Regions from separate parts of the Methylobacterium sp. BI1 genome, predicted to be linked through region 3. Evidence: predicted binding sites of a transcription regulator. Region 3 holds the regulator's gene; each other region holds the start of a gene.

Region 1 (5,219 bases), 670 kb from region 3:
CCTCTATCGCGGCCCCCTCGGCCAGGTCTCGCGGGCCCGCCTCGAGATGATGCGCGAGACCGAGGACGGCTTCCGCATCGCGGAGGAAGACCTGCGCCTGCGCGGCGAGGGCGAGGTGCTGGGCACCCGGCAATCGGGGATGGCCGCCTTCCGCCTCGCCAGCCTGGAGAACGACGCCGAACTGCTCCAGGTGGCCCGCGACGACGCCCAGCTCGTGGTCCAGCGCGACCCCGGCCTGAAGAGCGCACGCGGCCAGGCGCTCCGGGTGCTGCTCTACCTGTTCGAGCGCGACGCGGCGATCCGCCTGCTCGGGGCGGGCTGACCCCGTCCCGGTCAGGCGTCGATTTCAGGCGTCGATCTCATGCATCGATCTCACGCATCGATCTTGGGCGGGTCCCCGTGGGTCGCCCGCAAGGAGGCCGCCATGGCCTGGAAGCGCGCCTGCGGATCCTTGGCATGGGCGTCCCGCGCCCCCGGATCTTCCGGCTGGATCACGCCGGCCGACATCACCAGCTTGGCCGCGTCGTCGACGCTCATGGCGATCTCCACGATGTCGGTGCGGGGCAGGTAGAAGAAGAAGCCCGTCGTGGGGTTGGGGGCGCAGGGCAGGAACACGCCGACATGGTCGCCCCCCGGCGCCAGCGCGGCCTGCACGTCCGGGGCGGCCGGCGCGGACAGGAAGACCACCGACCAGGTGCCCTTCACGGGGAATTCCACGAGGCCGACGGTGCGGAACGAGGTGCCGTTGGCGGAAAACAGCGTCTCGAAGATCTGGCGCAGGCCCTTGTAGAGCCCCGAGATCACCGGGGTGCGGGCGAGCAGCACCTCGCCGAACTCGACGACGCTGCGCCCCACCAGGTTGGCGGTGAGGAAGCCCAGCAGCGTCACCGCCACGAAGGCGATGAGGAGGCCGAGGCCGGGAATCGAGAACGGCAGGTAATGGTCGGGCAGGTAGCTCGCCGGCACCAGGGGCTTCACCCAGCCGTCGATGAGGCTGATGAACCACCAGGTCAGGTAGATCGTGATGGCCAGCGGCCCCGACACGATGATGCCGGTGAGGAAGTAGGTCCGCAGGCGGCCCCGCGCGCTCACCCGCGGGCGGGCGCCGGCCTCGGGTTCGGGTGGGGGGAGCGTCGGGGGAAGGGTGGGCGCCACGGATGCACTTTCGGCCGGGGGGACGGCGTCTCGGAACGCCGCTGCTCGGACCGCCCCTGCCCCGCGCGCGGCGCGGAGCCGGGGGTCCGGCAAGCTTGGCCCCGTCGCAAGAGGTAGCCCCTGCGCCCCCGCGGCTCAAGACCGCGTCCGCGCGCCCCAGGCGACGGGCCGCGTTGCGGTGCCGCCGCCCGGGGGCCTATGGAGGAGCCCATGACCGAGAAGCTGACGATTCGCGCCCTGTGCGACCTGGGCCTCATTCCCGCGACCGAGGTGACGGCGGCCGTCGACGCCTACATGGCCGACCCGATGGCACCCCCCTACGTGTTCGGGGCGGGCTACCGGCTCAACCTCGGCAAGGCGATCCGCCGCCATCCCGGCGCCAACGACTTCGTCCTGCGCAGCGGCGCCGGTCCGCAGCTGAAGCGCCCCTTCGTCGAGGCGGCGATCTGGGAGGCCCGGCCCGACCGGGGCTGAGCCGCCCGACCGCCCGGGGGCTCAGCCGCCCAGGATGGTGGCGAGGACCTGCCGGGCGCGCGCGAGGTCGGCGCGGGCCTCGGCCTCGGCGGCCTCCGCCTGGGCCAGCCGGTGCACGGCGTGCATCAGGGGCGAGCCCCGGGTCAGGGCGGAGAGCGCCGCGACCGAGGCGGGATCGACCGCGGCGAGGTGGCCGACCTCCCCGAGCAGCAGGGCGATGCGGTGCTCGCAATGCGCCTGCGCGACACCCTCAGGGCAGGTGCAGGTAAAACGCACGCCGCGCGCGGTCTTCGTGGCCTCCATCCGGTACGTGCCGTCGCCGTCGGGGCTCGACACGGAGAAGATCAGCGAGGTCATCGGCGCTCCTGTTCGCGCTACGGCTCCGGAGGACAGCAAAGGTCCGGCGCCTCTTCTACGGCGGGTTCGGATTCAACGCACCCACATGTGCGCCCACTTGTCATGACACGGCCCAGGGACCACATCACATCTTCTGGAACATATCAGGAACGTGGCCGTAGGTCACGGCCCGCGCCCGGCTTCCCGGGCAGTCCTGGCGAGAAGGCCCGATGAGAACGGCGGACAAGCAGATCGCGGACATCCTGGTCCGCTACGGCGAACCCTTCGGCGGCAACGTCTGGCGGGTGCAGGGCACGGCGGTGATCTACCACCGGACCCTGGAGCGCATCGCCGCCCAGGCCGGCATCCGCTTCGACCCGCCGACCCTGGTGCGGGCCGAGCGCGACGAGGCCGTGATCCTGGTGACCGGTCGGATGGCGGGGGCGAAGGCCGGGACCGAGCGGGTCGAGTGGTCGATCGGCGAGGCCCTGGTCAACGTGAACTACCGGGTCTCGGGCAGGCAGGCCGGCTACGTCTACGCCATGGCCGAGAAGCGCGCCAAGGACCGGGTGATCCTCAAGCTCCTGGAGCTGCACGGCCTCGTCTATTCCGAGGAGGAGGCGGACGAGTTCCGGGCCGGCCCCCCGGCCGCGATCCAGGCCGTGGACGACGCCTTCGCGGAATCCGACCCGTTCGACGCGGTGACCGAGGCCGAGGCCGACCTGAAGCGCCGGATCGACGACCGGGACAGCATCGACGCCGTCACCGACCTGATGCTCGACGCCGAGACCCAGCAGGTGCTCGCCGGGATGCCGCCGGGCACCCGCGACGAGGTCCGCGACTATGCCCGCGCCCGCCTCGTCGCCCTGGGCTGGCCTCCCAAGAAACCCGGCCGCCGCGCGGCCTGAGCCAAGAAACCCGGCCGCCGCGCGGCCTGAGCCAAGAAACCCGGCCGCCGCGCGGCCTGAGCCAAGAAACCCGGCCGCCGCGCGGCCTGAGCCAAGAAACCCGGCCGCCGCGCGGCCTGAGCCAAGAAACCCGGCCGCCGCGCGGCCTGAGCCAAGAAACCCGGCCGCCGCGCGGCCTGAGCCAAGAAACCCGGCCGCCGCGCGGCTTGAGCCAAGAAACCCGGCCGCCGCGCGGCTTGAGCCAAGAAACCCGGCCGCCGCGCGGCTTGAGCCAAGAAACCCGGCCGCCGCGCGGCCTGAGCCAAGAAACCCGGCCGCCGCGCGGCCTGAGCCAAGAAACCCGGCCGCCGCGCGGCTTGAGCCAAGAAGCCCGGCCGCCGTGCGGCGGCCTGACCCCCAAAACCCGGTCGCCGCGCGGCGGCCTGATCCAGGAAACCGTGACGCAGGGCCGGTGGCGTGAACAGGATGATCCGCCCGGGAGATCTCGAACCGCAGGCCGGCGCGGCGTCCCGTCGCCGGGAGCCCGGGGACACCCTCGCGGGCACCATCGAGCGCGTCACCTTCCACAACGCCGAGACCGGCTTCTGCGTGCTCAAGGTCCAGGCGGCGGGCAAGCGCGACCTGGTGCCGGTGATCGGGCACGCCCCCGCGATCGCGCCGGGCGAGTGGATCGCCGCCTCGGGCCGCTGGACCTCCGACCGCCAGCACGGGCTGCAGTTCCGGGCCGAGACCCTGCGGGTGACGCCGCCGACGGGCCGCGAGGGCATCGCGCGCTACCTCGCCTCCGGGCAGATGCGGGGCATCGGCCCGGCCATGGCGGAGCGCATCGTCGCCCTGTTCGGCGCCGACACCTTCGCGGTGATCGAGGCGGAGCCCGGCCGCCTGACGGAGGTGGCGGGGATCGGCCCCAAGCGCGCCGCCCGCATCCTGCGCGGCTGGGCCGAGCAGAAGCTGGTGCGGGAGATCATGATCTTCCTGCACGCCCACGGGGTCGGCACCGCCCGGGCCGTGCGCATCTTCCGGACCTACGGCCGCGACGCGATCGCGGTGATGACGCAGGACCCCTACCGGCTCGCCCGCGACATCCGCGGCATCGGCTTCCGCACCGCCGACGCCATCGCGATGCGCCTCGGCCTGGCCCGGGAGGCGCCGCAGCGCCTGCGCGCCGGGGTCACCTTCGCGCTCCAGACCGCCACCGACGAGGGCCATTGCGGCCTGCCCACCGAGCGCCTCGTGGCCCTGGCCCAGCGCCTGCTCGAGGTCGAGCCGGACCTGATCCGCCTCGCCATCGCGCTCGAACTGCGCGGCGCGGACGTGGTGGCGGACACGATCGCGGTCGGCAGATCCGGGCCCGAGACGTCCGGGTCCGAGACCTGCCTGTTCCTCAAGGGCCTGCACGGGGCCGAGCGCGCCATCGCGGACCGCCTGATCGACCGCCGCGACGGGGCCCCGCCCTGGCCCGCCATCGACCTCGCCCGGGCGATCCCCTGGGTCGAGGCCCGCACGGGCAAGACCCTGTCGCCCTCGCAGGCCGCCGCCATCGGCACGATGCTCGCGAGCCGGCTCTGCGTCCTCACCGGTGGCCCGGGGGTCGGCAAGACCAGCACGCTGGATTCGCTCCTGCGCATCCTCGTCGCCAAGGGCGTGCGGGTGCTCCTCGCCGCCCCCACCGGCCGGGCGGCCAAGCGCATGACCGAGCAGACCGGGCTCCCGGCCAAGACCCTCCACCGGCTGCTGGAGGTCGACCCGGCCCGGGGCGGCTTCGCCCGCGACGCCGACAACCCCCTCGCCTGCGACCTCCTCGTCGTCGACGAGGCCTCGATGATCGACGTCCCGCTGATGAACGCCCTCCTGAAGGCGGTGCCGGAGCGGGCGGCTCTGCTCCTCGTGGGCGACGTCGACCAGCTGCCCTCCGTGGGCCCGGGCCAGGTCCTGGCCGACCTCATCGCCTCGGAGCGCGTCCCGGTCGCCCGCCTCACCGAGGTGTTCCGCCAGGCCGCGGCGAGCCGGATCGTCGTCAACGCGCACCGCATCAACCGCGGCCTGATGCCGGAGGCGGTGCCGCCGGTGCCGGAGGCGGTGCCGGAGGGCGCGTCCCCGGACGCGGCGGCGGATTTCTACTGGATCGCGGTGGACGATCCCGAGATCGGCCTCGCCCGGCTGATCGAGGTGGTGACCCGGCGCATCCCCGCCCGCTTCGGCCTCGACCCCCTCCGCGACGTCCAGGTGCTGACGCCGATGCTGCGCGGGGTGCTGGGCAGCCGCAACCTCAACCACGAACTCCAGCGGGTGCTGAACCCGCCCCCCGAGACGGCGGTGGAGCGCTTCGGCTGGCGCTTCACGCCC
Region 2 (5,219 bases), 310 kb from region 3:
TGGCGCGGACCTCGCGGGCGCCGTTCTGCGGGATCGGGCCGGTTTCCTCGCCCCGCCCGATGGCCGTAAGCGAGGCGGCGATGCGGGTGAGCGGACGGGCGATGGCGGTGCCGAAGGCGAAGGCGAGGCCGCAGGACAGGCCAAGGGTCGCGAGGCCGACGGCCATCCAGACTATGACGCTCCGCTCGGCGTCGGCACGGGCGGCACCGGCGGCAGCGCCGAGATCCGCGGTAAGGTGGTCCTCGATCGTCTTCAGCGTATCGATGCGCTGGGTGGCGAGGCCGAACCAGGCGGGCGCATCGGTGAAGGCGAGCGGGGTCCCGGGAGGCGTGTCGAGAACGAGGCGGCGGAGGCGGTCGACCTCCCGGGCCGCGGGCGCAGCCTTGCCGGCATCGAGGAGTGCCGCCTGGGCCGGCTCGGCCCCGAGGCGGAACAGTGATTCATAGGTGCTTTGGCCCGCGCTCAGACCCGCCAGACGCTCGTGGCCGGCCAGGTCGATCTGGCCGGCCCCGAAGATCGCCGAGGCGGTGGCGCGCTCCTGGCCCGCGAGCTCCTTCAGGGCGAGGAACGACGAGTAGGAACTGATGCGGGCGGCGAGATCCGCACTGGCGGCGACCTGGGAGACCTCGCGCACCAGGTCGAGCGCATTGGCGATCACGCCCGAATACAGGGCCATGTTCTGGGCCGGTGTGCGACCGAGGCCATCCACTGCCGTCCGGTGCGGGGCGATGGCCGCCAACTGCCCGGTCAGCGCCGCATCGCGACGTGCGACGCCGGGCCCGAAGGCGGCGAGATCGAGGCCGGCCCGGCCGGCGTCCAGGGCCGCCCGGGCGGCATCGGTCCTCACGCGCTGCGCGTCGAGTTCGGCCCGAAACTTGGTGCCCTTGGCGCCGAGATAGAGGCTCGACGCCCCGCGCTCGCGCTGGGCCTCGTGCACCAGGGCGCTGACTTGGCCGGCCATGCCGACGAGGTCCTGCACCTGGACCATCCGGGTCCGAGCATTCATTCGCTCCGTGATGGCAAGTCCAACGACCATCGCAAATGCAAGGCAGGGCGCCAACGCAACTAAAAGAATCCGAATGCGCAACGATGAGAAAAGACCGGCGGACATCACATGAAACCTGCTTCGAAACGTTTCGGCACTGTCGAAGCGGCGGGTAAAGGTTTGATTTCCGATTTAGCCTTTGATCGATTTTTAGTCGGTCGTTTCAACTTTTAGGCAGGATGGATAGGGAGCTGTCCCAGTTCATCCGATTGCTTTGGAACTCCGGCTCGCTCGTCCGGCGGACCGCGAAGCCACCTCGGCATCCACGTGGGTAGCGTCTCCAGGCCCGACCCCGAGGAAGATCTGCGCGGATTCGTTACCTGTAGCGCATCGGCGTCGAAGTCCCCGGGTGCCGTCCGGTGGGGCTACAACGGTTCAGGACGCCGCCGGTCGTCCGCGATATTGTCCGCGTACGCTTTTTGTTCTAGCTGAGGAGCGGCTATGCGTGGTGTGCGCCTTGCCCGACGCGGTGGTGCGCCCGACATCCCGCAGGGGCTTTCATCGAGTCCCACCGAGATCCGCGCCGAAGACGTTCCGAAGAGACTCCATGGCCAAAGCCAAAGCCGCTGCCAAGAAATCGCAAGCCGAGGCCGAGCGGGTCGAAGCCAAGATCGAGGCACTGTTCGATGGCGCGCGTGATGCGCGCGTCATATCGGTGCGCGGCGCGCGCGAGCACAATCTGAAGAACATTGACCTGACGATTCCGCGCGATCGCCTCGTGGTCTTCACGGGTCTGTCCGGCTCCGGCAAGTCGTCGCTCGCCTTCGATACCATCTACGCGGAAGGCCAGCGCCGCTACGTCGAGTCCCTCTCGGCTTATGCGCGCCAGTTCCTTGAAATGATGTCGAAGCCCGACGTCGACCAGATCGACGGTCTCTCGCCGGCGATCTCCATCGAGCAGAAGACCACCTCGAAGAACCCGCGCTCGACGGTCGGCACCGTTACCGAGATCTACGACTACATGCGCCTGCTCTGGGCGCGGGTCGGCATCCCATACTCGCCCGCGACCGGGCTGCCGATCGAGAGCCAGACCGTAAGCCAGATGGTGGACCGCGTCCTGGCACTGCCGGAGAAGAGCCGGCTCTACCTCCTGGCGCCGGTGATCCGCGGCCGGAAGGGCGAGTACCGCAAGGAAATCGCGGAGTTCCAGAAGAAGGGCTTCCAGCGCCTGCGGATCGACGGCGTGTACTATGCCATCGACGACGTGCCGAAGCTCGACAAGAAGCTGAAGCACGACATCGACGTGGTGGTGGACCGGATCGTCGTGCGGGCGGACATCGCGGCGCGGCTGGCCGATTCCTTCGAGACGGCGCTGGAACTCGCCGACGGCATCGCCCTGATCGAGTTCGCCGACACGCTCGACGGCGAGGCGCCGCGGGAGGCCATCACCTTCTCGTCGCGGTTCGCCTGTCCCGTCTCCGGCTTCACCATCGCGGAGATCGAGCCGCGGCTGTTCTCGTTCAACAATCCTTTCGGCGCCTGCCCGACCTGCGGCGGCATCGGCCACGAGATGCGGATCGACCCCGAACTCGTGATCTCGGATGCCAAGCTCAGCCTGAAGCGCGGTGCCGTCGGCCCCTGGGCGAAATCGACCTCCCCGTATTATGGCCAGACCCTCGACGCCCTGGCGCGCCACTTCGGATTCAAGACCACCGTCGCCTGGGCCGACCTGCCGGCGAAGGCCCGGGATGTGGTCCTGTTCGGCACCGGCTCCGAAGCGGTCCGCTTCGCCTACGACGACGGCATGCGCGCCTACGAGGTGAACAAGCCCTTCGAGGGCGTCGTCCCGAACCTGGAGCGGCGCTACAAGGAGACGGAGAGCGACAGCTCCCGCGAGGAGATCGCGCGCTTCATGAGCGAGACGCCCTGCGCCACCTGCGGCGGCAAGCGCCTGAAGCTCGAAGCGCTCTCGGTGAAGGTCGCCATGCAGGACGTGGGCGAGATCACCGCCCTCTCGGTGCGCGACGCCCATGCGTGGTTCTCGGAGCTGCCGGGCAAGCTCACCGACAAGCAGAACGAGATCGCCTACCGCATCCTCAAGGAGATCCGCGACCGGCTGACCTTCCTGATCGATGTCGGGCTCGAATACCTGACCCTCGCGCGCGGCTCCGGCTCGCTCTCGGGGGGCGAGAGCCAGCGCATCCGCCTTGCCTCGCAGATCGGCTCCGGCCTCACCGGCGTGCTCTACGTCCTCGACGAACCGTCCATCGGCCTGCACCAGCGCGACAACGAGCGTCTGCTCGGCACGCTGAAGCGCCTGCGCGACCTCGGCAACTCGGTGATCGTGGTCGAGCACGACGAAGACGCCATTCTCCAAGCCGACTACGTCGTCGATGTCGGCCCCGGCGCGGGCATCCATGGCGGGCAGATCATCGCCCAGGGGACGCCTGAGGAGGTGCTGAAGAACCCGGCCTCGCTCACAGCCAAGTACCTCACCGGGGAGATGAGCGTTCGGGTTCCGACCGCGCGGCGGAAGGGCCGCAAGGGCAAGCTCAGCCTCGTCGGCGCCCGCGGCAACAATCTGAAGAACGTCTCGGTCGACATTCCGCTGGGCACCTTCACCTGCATTTCCGGCGTCTCCGGCGGCGGCAAGTCGACCCTGATCATCGACACGCTCTACAAGGCGGTGGCGAAATCCCTGAACGGCGCCCTGGAGCATCCGGCGCCCTTCGAGCGGCTCGAAGGGCTGGAGCACCTCGACAAGGTCATCGACATCGACCAGTCGCCGATCGGTCGCACGCCGCGCTCGAACCCCGCCACCTACACCGGGGCCTTCACGCCGATCCGCGACTGGTTCGCCGGGCTGCCCGAGGCCAAGGCCCGTGGCTATCAGGCCGGTCGGTTCTCCTTCAACGTGAAGGGCGGGCGCTGCGAGGCCTGTTCCGGTGATGGCGTCATCAAGATCGAGATGCACTTCCTGCCGGACGTCTACGTCACTTGCGACGTGTGCAAGGGCCGTCGCTACGACCGCGAGACCCTCGAGGTGAAGTACCGCGAACATTCCATCGCCGACGTCCTCGACATGACCGTCGAGGAGGCTGCCGACCTGTTCAAGGCTGTGCCTACCATCCGCGAGAAGATGGAGACCCTGGCCCGGGTCGGCCTCGGCTACGTCAAGGTCGGGCAGCAGGCGACTACCCTGTCGGGTGGCGAAGCGCAGCGGGTGAAGCTCTCGAAGGAGCTGTCCAAGCGTGCCACCGGCCGGACGCTCTACATCCTCGACGAGCCAACCACCGGGCTTCACTTCCACGACGTCGCCAAGCTGATGGAGGTGCTCCACGAGCTCGTCGACCAGGGCAACACCGTTGTGGTGATCGAGCACAACCTCGAAGTCATCAAGACCGCCGACTGGGTCATCGATATGGGCCCCGAAGGGGGCGACGGCGGTGGCGTCGTCGTAGCCGAAGGAACCCCGGAGCAGATCGCCAAGTCACGGGCCAGCCATACGGGCCGATTCCTGCGCGACGTCCTCGCGCGACGGCCGGCCGCGGCGCCTGCCAAGGGCCGGGCCGCCGCCGAATAGCACGTCGCGCAGCCGTGATGCCCGGCGATTCGCTGAATCGACCGATCCGGGCGGGCGGCGCGGCGCACCAAACCGGCGGTCGGAAGCCCGATCCGGTCCGGCAGAGGCCGCCGTCTGCGCAATGGTCCGAAGGCGTTTGCCGGATCGTCCTGAGGCGGAACCGTAACCATAACAGCTTGAGTGATCAGCGGTATTTTGCCGTTCCGGGTCCTTTCAGGGGCGCAGAAACTTCCGCCAACCTGCTCAAAAGGTTAACAAATCCTTCCGCTGCACTGCATCGAAAATGCGACTTTTGCGCAACGGTCGGATCCGAACTGCCCCGTTTCCAAGCATTCCTCTGTCCTTCCGCGGCGTCCTGTAGAATAGTTCTCGACGTTGAGACTTGAGAACGGGCCGCAAGGGGGGCCGCCGAACCAACTGCAAACAAGCTGCGAACAAGCGGCGCATCGGCAGAATGGTTCGGACGGCTGCGTGGCGGACGCCTGAAATCCTTGGGAAGGAAGAGTAAAAATGTCGAAGAACTGGCTCGTTGCCGGAGCGCTCGCGCTCACGGTCGGCATGACCGCCACCGCATCCTACGCGCAGACCACGACGGTTCCGGGTGAGCAGGTCGGCTTGGCCACCGGCGCTCCGCTGCCCGAGGGCATCTAC
Region 3 (5,219 bases):
ATGTCGCCGAAGGCGCCGAGGGTCAGGCAGGATGGGTTCGGGTTCTGCTTGATGACGCCGCCATAGGCCGGGAAGGTGATCTCGGCCTTGCAGGGCGCGGGCGGGGCGGGAACCGCCAGCACCTTCGCCGGCATGTCGGCTGCGAAGGCGCAGACCGAGGACAGCAGGACGGCGGAAAGGGCAAGGAGCGAGCGGTGCATGGCCATGGGAACTCTGCAGGAGAATTTGCGTTGGCGTGACGTTCTCAAAGGTTCCCTGTTACGGCAAAGCTATCCTTTGTGCAGACGCCTATTTTTCAGGCAATTTAGGCTGCTCGAAACTGGTTTCAGTCGTGGTGTTGCCACAATGGAACAGGTCTGACCACCACATCCGGCCTCGAGGATTTCCGGCAGCTTCCCAGGCGTTTCGCAGGCTCGGTCTCGATTGCGACCGCCTCCCTTCGCTTGAACCCGCTGCGGCGCGCAACTCAGTGCCGGATTTCCAGCGCCCTGCCGCCATCTCTTGACGCCTTCGCTTGCCGCCGCGCCCGTGCGCTGGCATCAGCACGCACGATGAAAGACACGCAGCCCTACGGCACCTACGCTCCCACCGGCCTCGTCGCGCGCATCGCTCAGCAGACGGGACGGATCTCGTATGCGAGCTGGGCAGGGCGACGCCTCGCCCTGTTCCTGCGTCGGGTGGCGATCGGGCTCTTGCGCGGCGCGCCCTTGGACGTGGAGCGCTACGGCGCGCGCATGCGGCTCTACCCCTACAACAACAACTGCGAGAAGAAGGTGCTCTTCACGCCGCAGTTCTTCGACCCGGAGGAGCGCGAACTCCTTCGGGCAAAGCTTCAGCCCGGCTGCACGTTCCTGGATATCGGTGCGAACATCGGCGCTTACGCACTGTTCGTGGCGGCCTTCGCCGGGCCCCGGGCCCGGATCCTGGCCGTCGAGCCGCAGCCCGACGTGTTCGACCGCCTCACCTACAACATCGGTCAGAATCCGTTCGGGACGGTCAAGGCTGTGGCTTGCGCGATTGCCGACAAGGCCGGAGAACTCACCCTCTTCGTGGACCCGCGCAACCGCGGCGAATCGAGTTTGAAGATCGTCGGGACGAACGAGGGCGCGCAGATCCGTGTGCCTGCCGTCCCCCTGCTGGATCTCGCGCTCGGAGAGGGCATCGCGCGCATCGACGCGATGAAGCTCGACGTCGAGGGCGCCGAGGATTTGATCCTCGAACCCTTCCTGCGGGCCGCACCCGCAAGCCTCCATCCGCGGCTGCTCATCGTCGAGAACGGCACCGATCAATGGCAGATCGACCTGCCGGCCCTGCTCGAGCAGAACGGCTATCGCCGGATCGCCCGGACCCGCCTCAACCTGATCTTCGAGCGGGCGGACTGACGGGCTCGCGCCGCCTTTCTCGGACGCGCCCCTAAAGCACCGGGATGGCGTCGGCCACGGTGATTCCACCCGGCTCGATGCGGCAGCGATGGGCGTAAACGGCCACGCCGGCTGCCCGAGCGATCTGAAGGGCGCGGTCGAAGGCGGGATCGAGGTCCCGGGCGGCGTCGAAGCGGTCTGCCCACATCTGCACCACGATGATGACCATGGCGCGTCCCCCGGCCGCGACGACGGCCGCGAGGTCCGTCATGTGGCGGGCGCTGCGGGCGGCGACGCAATCCGGAAATTCCGCGAGACCCGGGCTGCGCATCAGGTGGCAGTTCTTCACCTCGACATGGCAGGGCGGCATCCCCTCCCCGGTGGCGAGGAAGTCGACCCGGCTGGCCCGGGCGTAGCGGACTTCGGGGCGCAGGGCGGTGTAGCCGGCCAGGGACGGCAGCCCGCCAGCGGCGAAGGCCTCCGCCACCAGGGCGTTCGGCCGCATCGTGTTGATCCCGACCCACTGCCGGCCGCCGGGCAGGTCGGCCTCCACCAGTTCCCACGAGAAGGGGAGCTTGCGCGTCGGGCTCCGGACGTCGGCCAGGAGGACCCGCGCGCCCGGCACCGCCAGTCCCAGCATCGCCCCCGGATTGGGACAGTGGGCCGTGATCAGGGACCCATCGGCGAGTTGCAGGTCGGCGAGGAAACGCTTGTAGCGACGCACCAGGCGCGCCTCGAGCAGGGGCGAAGGGAAGCGCATCGCGGGTCCGGGGCAAGAAACAGGTTGATGCGGGCTCCCGTCGGCGGGGAATCGGGCGGTCATGAGGCGCCCGGGCTGGTCAGTGCTGACCGGATGCGACAGAATTCGCAGGGCGCGCCCGGGTCGATGACCGGGAAAGCCGTTGTTCGTCCGCGAGGCCGCCATGTTCAATCTGTTCGACATCCTCCAGGCGCAGGCGGGCGCCAACGCGCAGGGATTCGGACGGCAGTTCGGCCTGTCGCCGGAACAGAGCCTGCGCGCGATGGAAGCCCTGCTCCCGGCCCTGACCATGGGGCTGCAGCGGAACGTCGCTCAGGATCCGACCGGCTTTGCCCATCTCTTCAATCTCGTCGGCCCCAGCGCACCGAAGGCGACGAGCGCGACGCCGCAGATGGACATGCTGGTCCAGCAACTCTTCGGCTCGCCGCATCTGAGTCAGGCGGTTCTGCAGCAGGCCGCCGCCGTCAGCGGCGTTGCGATGCCGGCCTTGAAGCAGATGCTGCCGGTCATGGCCGGCATGGTGGTGGCGGGGATCGTCCACGTCATGATCAACCAGGCGCCTGCCGCCGCGCCGGCCCCCCGTGCCGAGGCGAACCCGTTCGGCTTCCCGGCCACTGCCTGGTCGGAGATGATGCAGGCGTTCCTGAAATCCGGCGCCAGTGCCCCGGCCGCCGCACCCGAGACGCGGTCGCGTCCCGCGCCGGCACGGCTCGCGGCCCCGCCCCGGCCCGAGCCCGCTGCACCGGACAGGTCAGCCGCGGAGGCGCCGTTCGACATGATGCAGCAGATGTTTCAGACGGGCCTGGAGGTGCAGCAGGAGAATGCCCGCGCGATGCAGCGCTTGTTCGACACCTTCTGGCAGAAGCCCCGCGACTCCACCGGGACGGGCGGGAATGACTCCGGAGACCAGCCGAAGGCAGGCCGGACAGGACAGCACTAGGCCGGGCCCCGCTTCCGGCGATGTCGGCAGGGGCAGGCCCGAGCGAAGCAATTTTCGGCTATCGCACCCTTCCTCTTCGAGGCTCCCAGCAGGAACCCTTGCAGAACACTTACGGAACGTTTAACGTGTTCGTGGTTTGTTTCTGGTGCCATCCGCCGCGCTCCGTGGCGCTAACGAAGAGTGTCCCGCATGTTGACGCGTAAGCAGCTGGACCTGCTCCAGTTCATCCAGCTCCGGATGCGCGAGAGCGGCGTTCCCCCGTCGTTCGACGAGATGAAGGACGCCCTCGACCTGAAGTCGAAGTCGGGTATCCACCGCCTGATCACGGCTCTGGAGGAACGCGGCTTTCTGCGCCGGCTGCCCAACAGGGCGCGGGCCATCGAGGTCATCCGGATGCCGGAGAGCCTGGGCGGTCATGCGGGCGCCCCCCGCGCAGCCCCGGTTCCCGAGGTTCGTCGGTTCACGCCGAGCGTCGTCGAAGGCGGCAAGGGCAAGGGTCTGCCGGCCGGCGCCTCGGTGTCCCGCCTGCCGACCACGCAGGCCACCGACGAGAGCGGCCGGGCCGTGACGATCCCGGTCATGGGGCGGATCGCGGCCGGTACGCCCATCTCGGCCATTCAGGAGCAGAGCCATTCGGTGACGATGTCTCCGGATTTCCTGGCCGGTGGCGAGCACTACGCCCTGGAGGTTCGCGGGGATTCCATGGTCGATGCCGGGATCCTCGACGGTGATCTGGTGGTGATCCGTAAGCAGGACACGGCCAATACGGGCGACATCATCGTGGCTCTCATCGACGACGAAGAAGCGACCCTGAAGCGTCTCCGTCGGCGTGGATCGTCCATCGCCCTGGAAGCGGCCAACCCGGCTTATGAGACCCGGGTCCTCGGCCCGGATCGGGTACAGATTCAGGGGCGCCTCGTCAGCCTCGTACGCCGCTACTGAAGGGGTTCCCCGTCCGGTTCGTCGCCGGATGGATCCGACGGATCGCCGGCCCGCTCAAGGGTCTCTGCCACCGTCGACGGTGTCGAGGGCGGAACCGGCGTACCCGACGGTTCCATCGGCTTCCGCAACGGTGTCGCGCGCCAGGGTACGATTTCGCCGGAATGCTTCGCCGTGGCGAGAGACGGCCCATCGCGGGTGAATCGGATCGACGTCGCGCCGTGCGACCCTAAGAAATCCCGGTCGACGATGATCGAGGCGGCACAGCCTGCCGGTGCGGATTGCCGGGTGATCAGGATCGCGGCCCTGGCGCAGTCCTCACCGAGCGCACGCTTGTCGGTGGTCAGGGCGAGCACGCGGCCGTCGGGCGTCGTCAGGGTACAACCCAGGCGATTACAGCGCGAGCCCTCGAACCCGAGGACGTCCTGCACTCGTCGGTCGTCTCCGTCGGCCTTGAGCCATTGTGCGAGCACGAAGGGGGGCGGCCGTCCGAGGGTGGCGAGGCGCCCGTTGCGTTCGCGAACGGCCGCGCCCGTCCCCTCACGATCGATGTAGACGTCGTAGCGATCCGGAAGGGCCGCACAGGCGATGCCGATTGCTGCCGGAATGAGGCCGAGCCAGCGCAGCGACGAGGCCGGGAGGGTCAGGACGATCAGCGCGGCCGCGAGACAGCCGAGGGCACCGGTGCCGAAGGCCGGGACCACCACGACGGCGTTTCCGAAACCCGCGATCCAGGTGGAAATGGTCAGCATTCCCCGCACGGCGAGGCCCATCGCCCACCAGACCGGCTGATCCAGGGCGAACGGATAGGCCAGGATGCCCAGAACCGCCGACGGCATCACCGCGAGGGAGACCAGCGGCAAGGTGAGCGCATTTCCGATGAGCCCGAACGGCTGCACCGTCTGAAAATGGTAGGTGGCGAAGGGCGCGGTGGCGATCTGGGCCACGAGGGTCGTCGCCAGCGTGCCGAGGACCGCCGTGATCGCGAGGGCGAAGATCCGGGGCAGCGGGCCGGCACCGTCGCGTCGCAGCGCGCGTCCGGTGATGAGCGGCGCGCAGGCGATCAGGCCCGCGACCGCTCCGAACGACATCTGGAAACTCGGGCCGAGGAGACCGTCCGGCTCCCGGGCCAGGGCGATCAGGGCGGCGATCGCCAGGTTGCGCATGCTGAGCGCTGGGCGGTCGACCAGGATCGCGCCGAGCATCACCAGGGTCATGA

What was found. Region 3 encodes LexA, which represses DNA repair genes until DNA is damaged. Its sites were predicted from a motif close to TGTTCNNNNTGTGTTCNG; they were not measured.
Region 1: AC1MGR_RS13820 (trna delta -isopentenylpyrophosphate transferase) is a predicted target of LexA. The motif match lies at 2,121-2,138, and genes of this name have one in related genera.
Region 2: uvrA (excinuclease ABC subunit UvrA) is a predicted target of LexA. The motif match lies at 1,455-1,472, and genes of this name have one in related genera.

What each region holds. Positions count from the first base shown of each region.
Region 1 covers NZ_CM155267.1:2,932,063-2,937,281, reverse strand. The annotation lists gene recG (ATP-dependent DNA helicase RecG) at 1-322, shown strand, start outside; gene AC1MGR_RS13835 (DUF502 domain-containing protein) at 373-1,155, opposite strand; gene AC1MGR_RS13830 (hypothetical protein) at 1,366-1,629, shown strand; gene AC1MGR_RS13825 (hypothetical protein) at 1,651-1,986, opposite strand; gene AC1MGR_RS13820 (trna delta -isopentenylpyrophosphate transferase) at 2,196-2,873, shown strand; gene recD2 (SF1B family DNA helicase RecD2) at 3,339-5,219, shown strand, end outside.
Region 2 covers NZ_CM155267.1:3,910,410-3,915,628, forward strand. The annotation lists gene AC1MGR_RS18510 (methyl-accepting chemotaxis protein) at 1-1,111, opposite strand, end outside; gene uvrA (excinuclease ABC subunit UvrA) at 1,593-4,568, shown strand; gene AC1MGR_RS18520 (transporter) at 5,079-5,219, shown strand, end outside.
Region 3 covers NZ_CM155267.1:3,600,008-3,605,226, forward strand. The annotation lists gene AC1MGR_RS17015 (outer membrane beta-barrel protein) at 1-206, opposite strand, end outside; gene AC1MGR_RS17020 (FkbM family methyltransferase) at 552-1,382, shown strand; gene sfsA (DNA/RNA nuclease SfsA) at 1,414-2,121, opposite strand; gene AC1MGR_RS17030 (DUF937 domain-containing protein) at 2,264-3,061, shown strand; gene lexA (transcriptional repressor LexA) at 3,251-4,003, shown strand; partial or broken gene AC1MGR_RS17040 (ComEC/Rec2 family competence protein) at 3,997-5,219, opposite strand, start outside.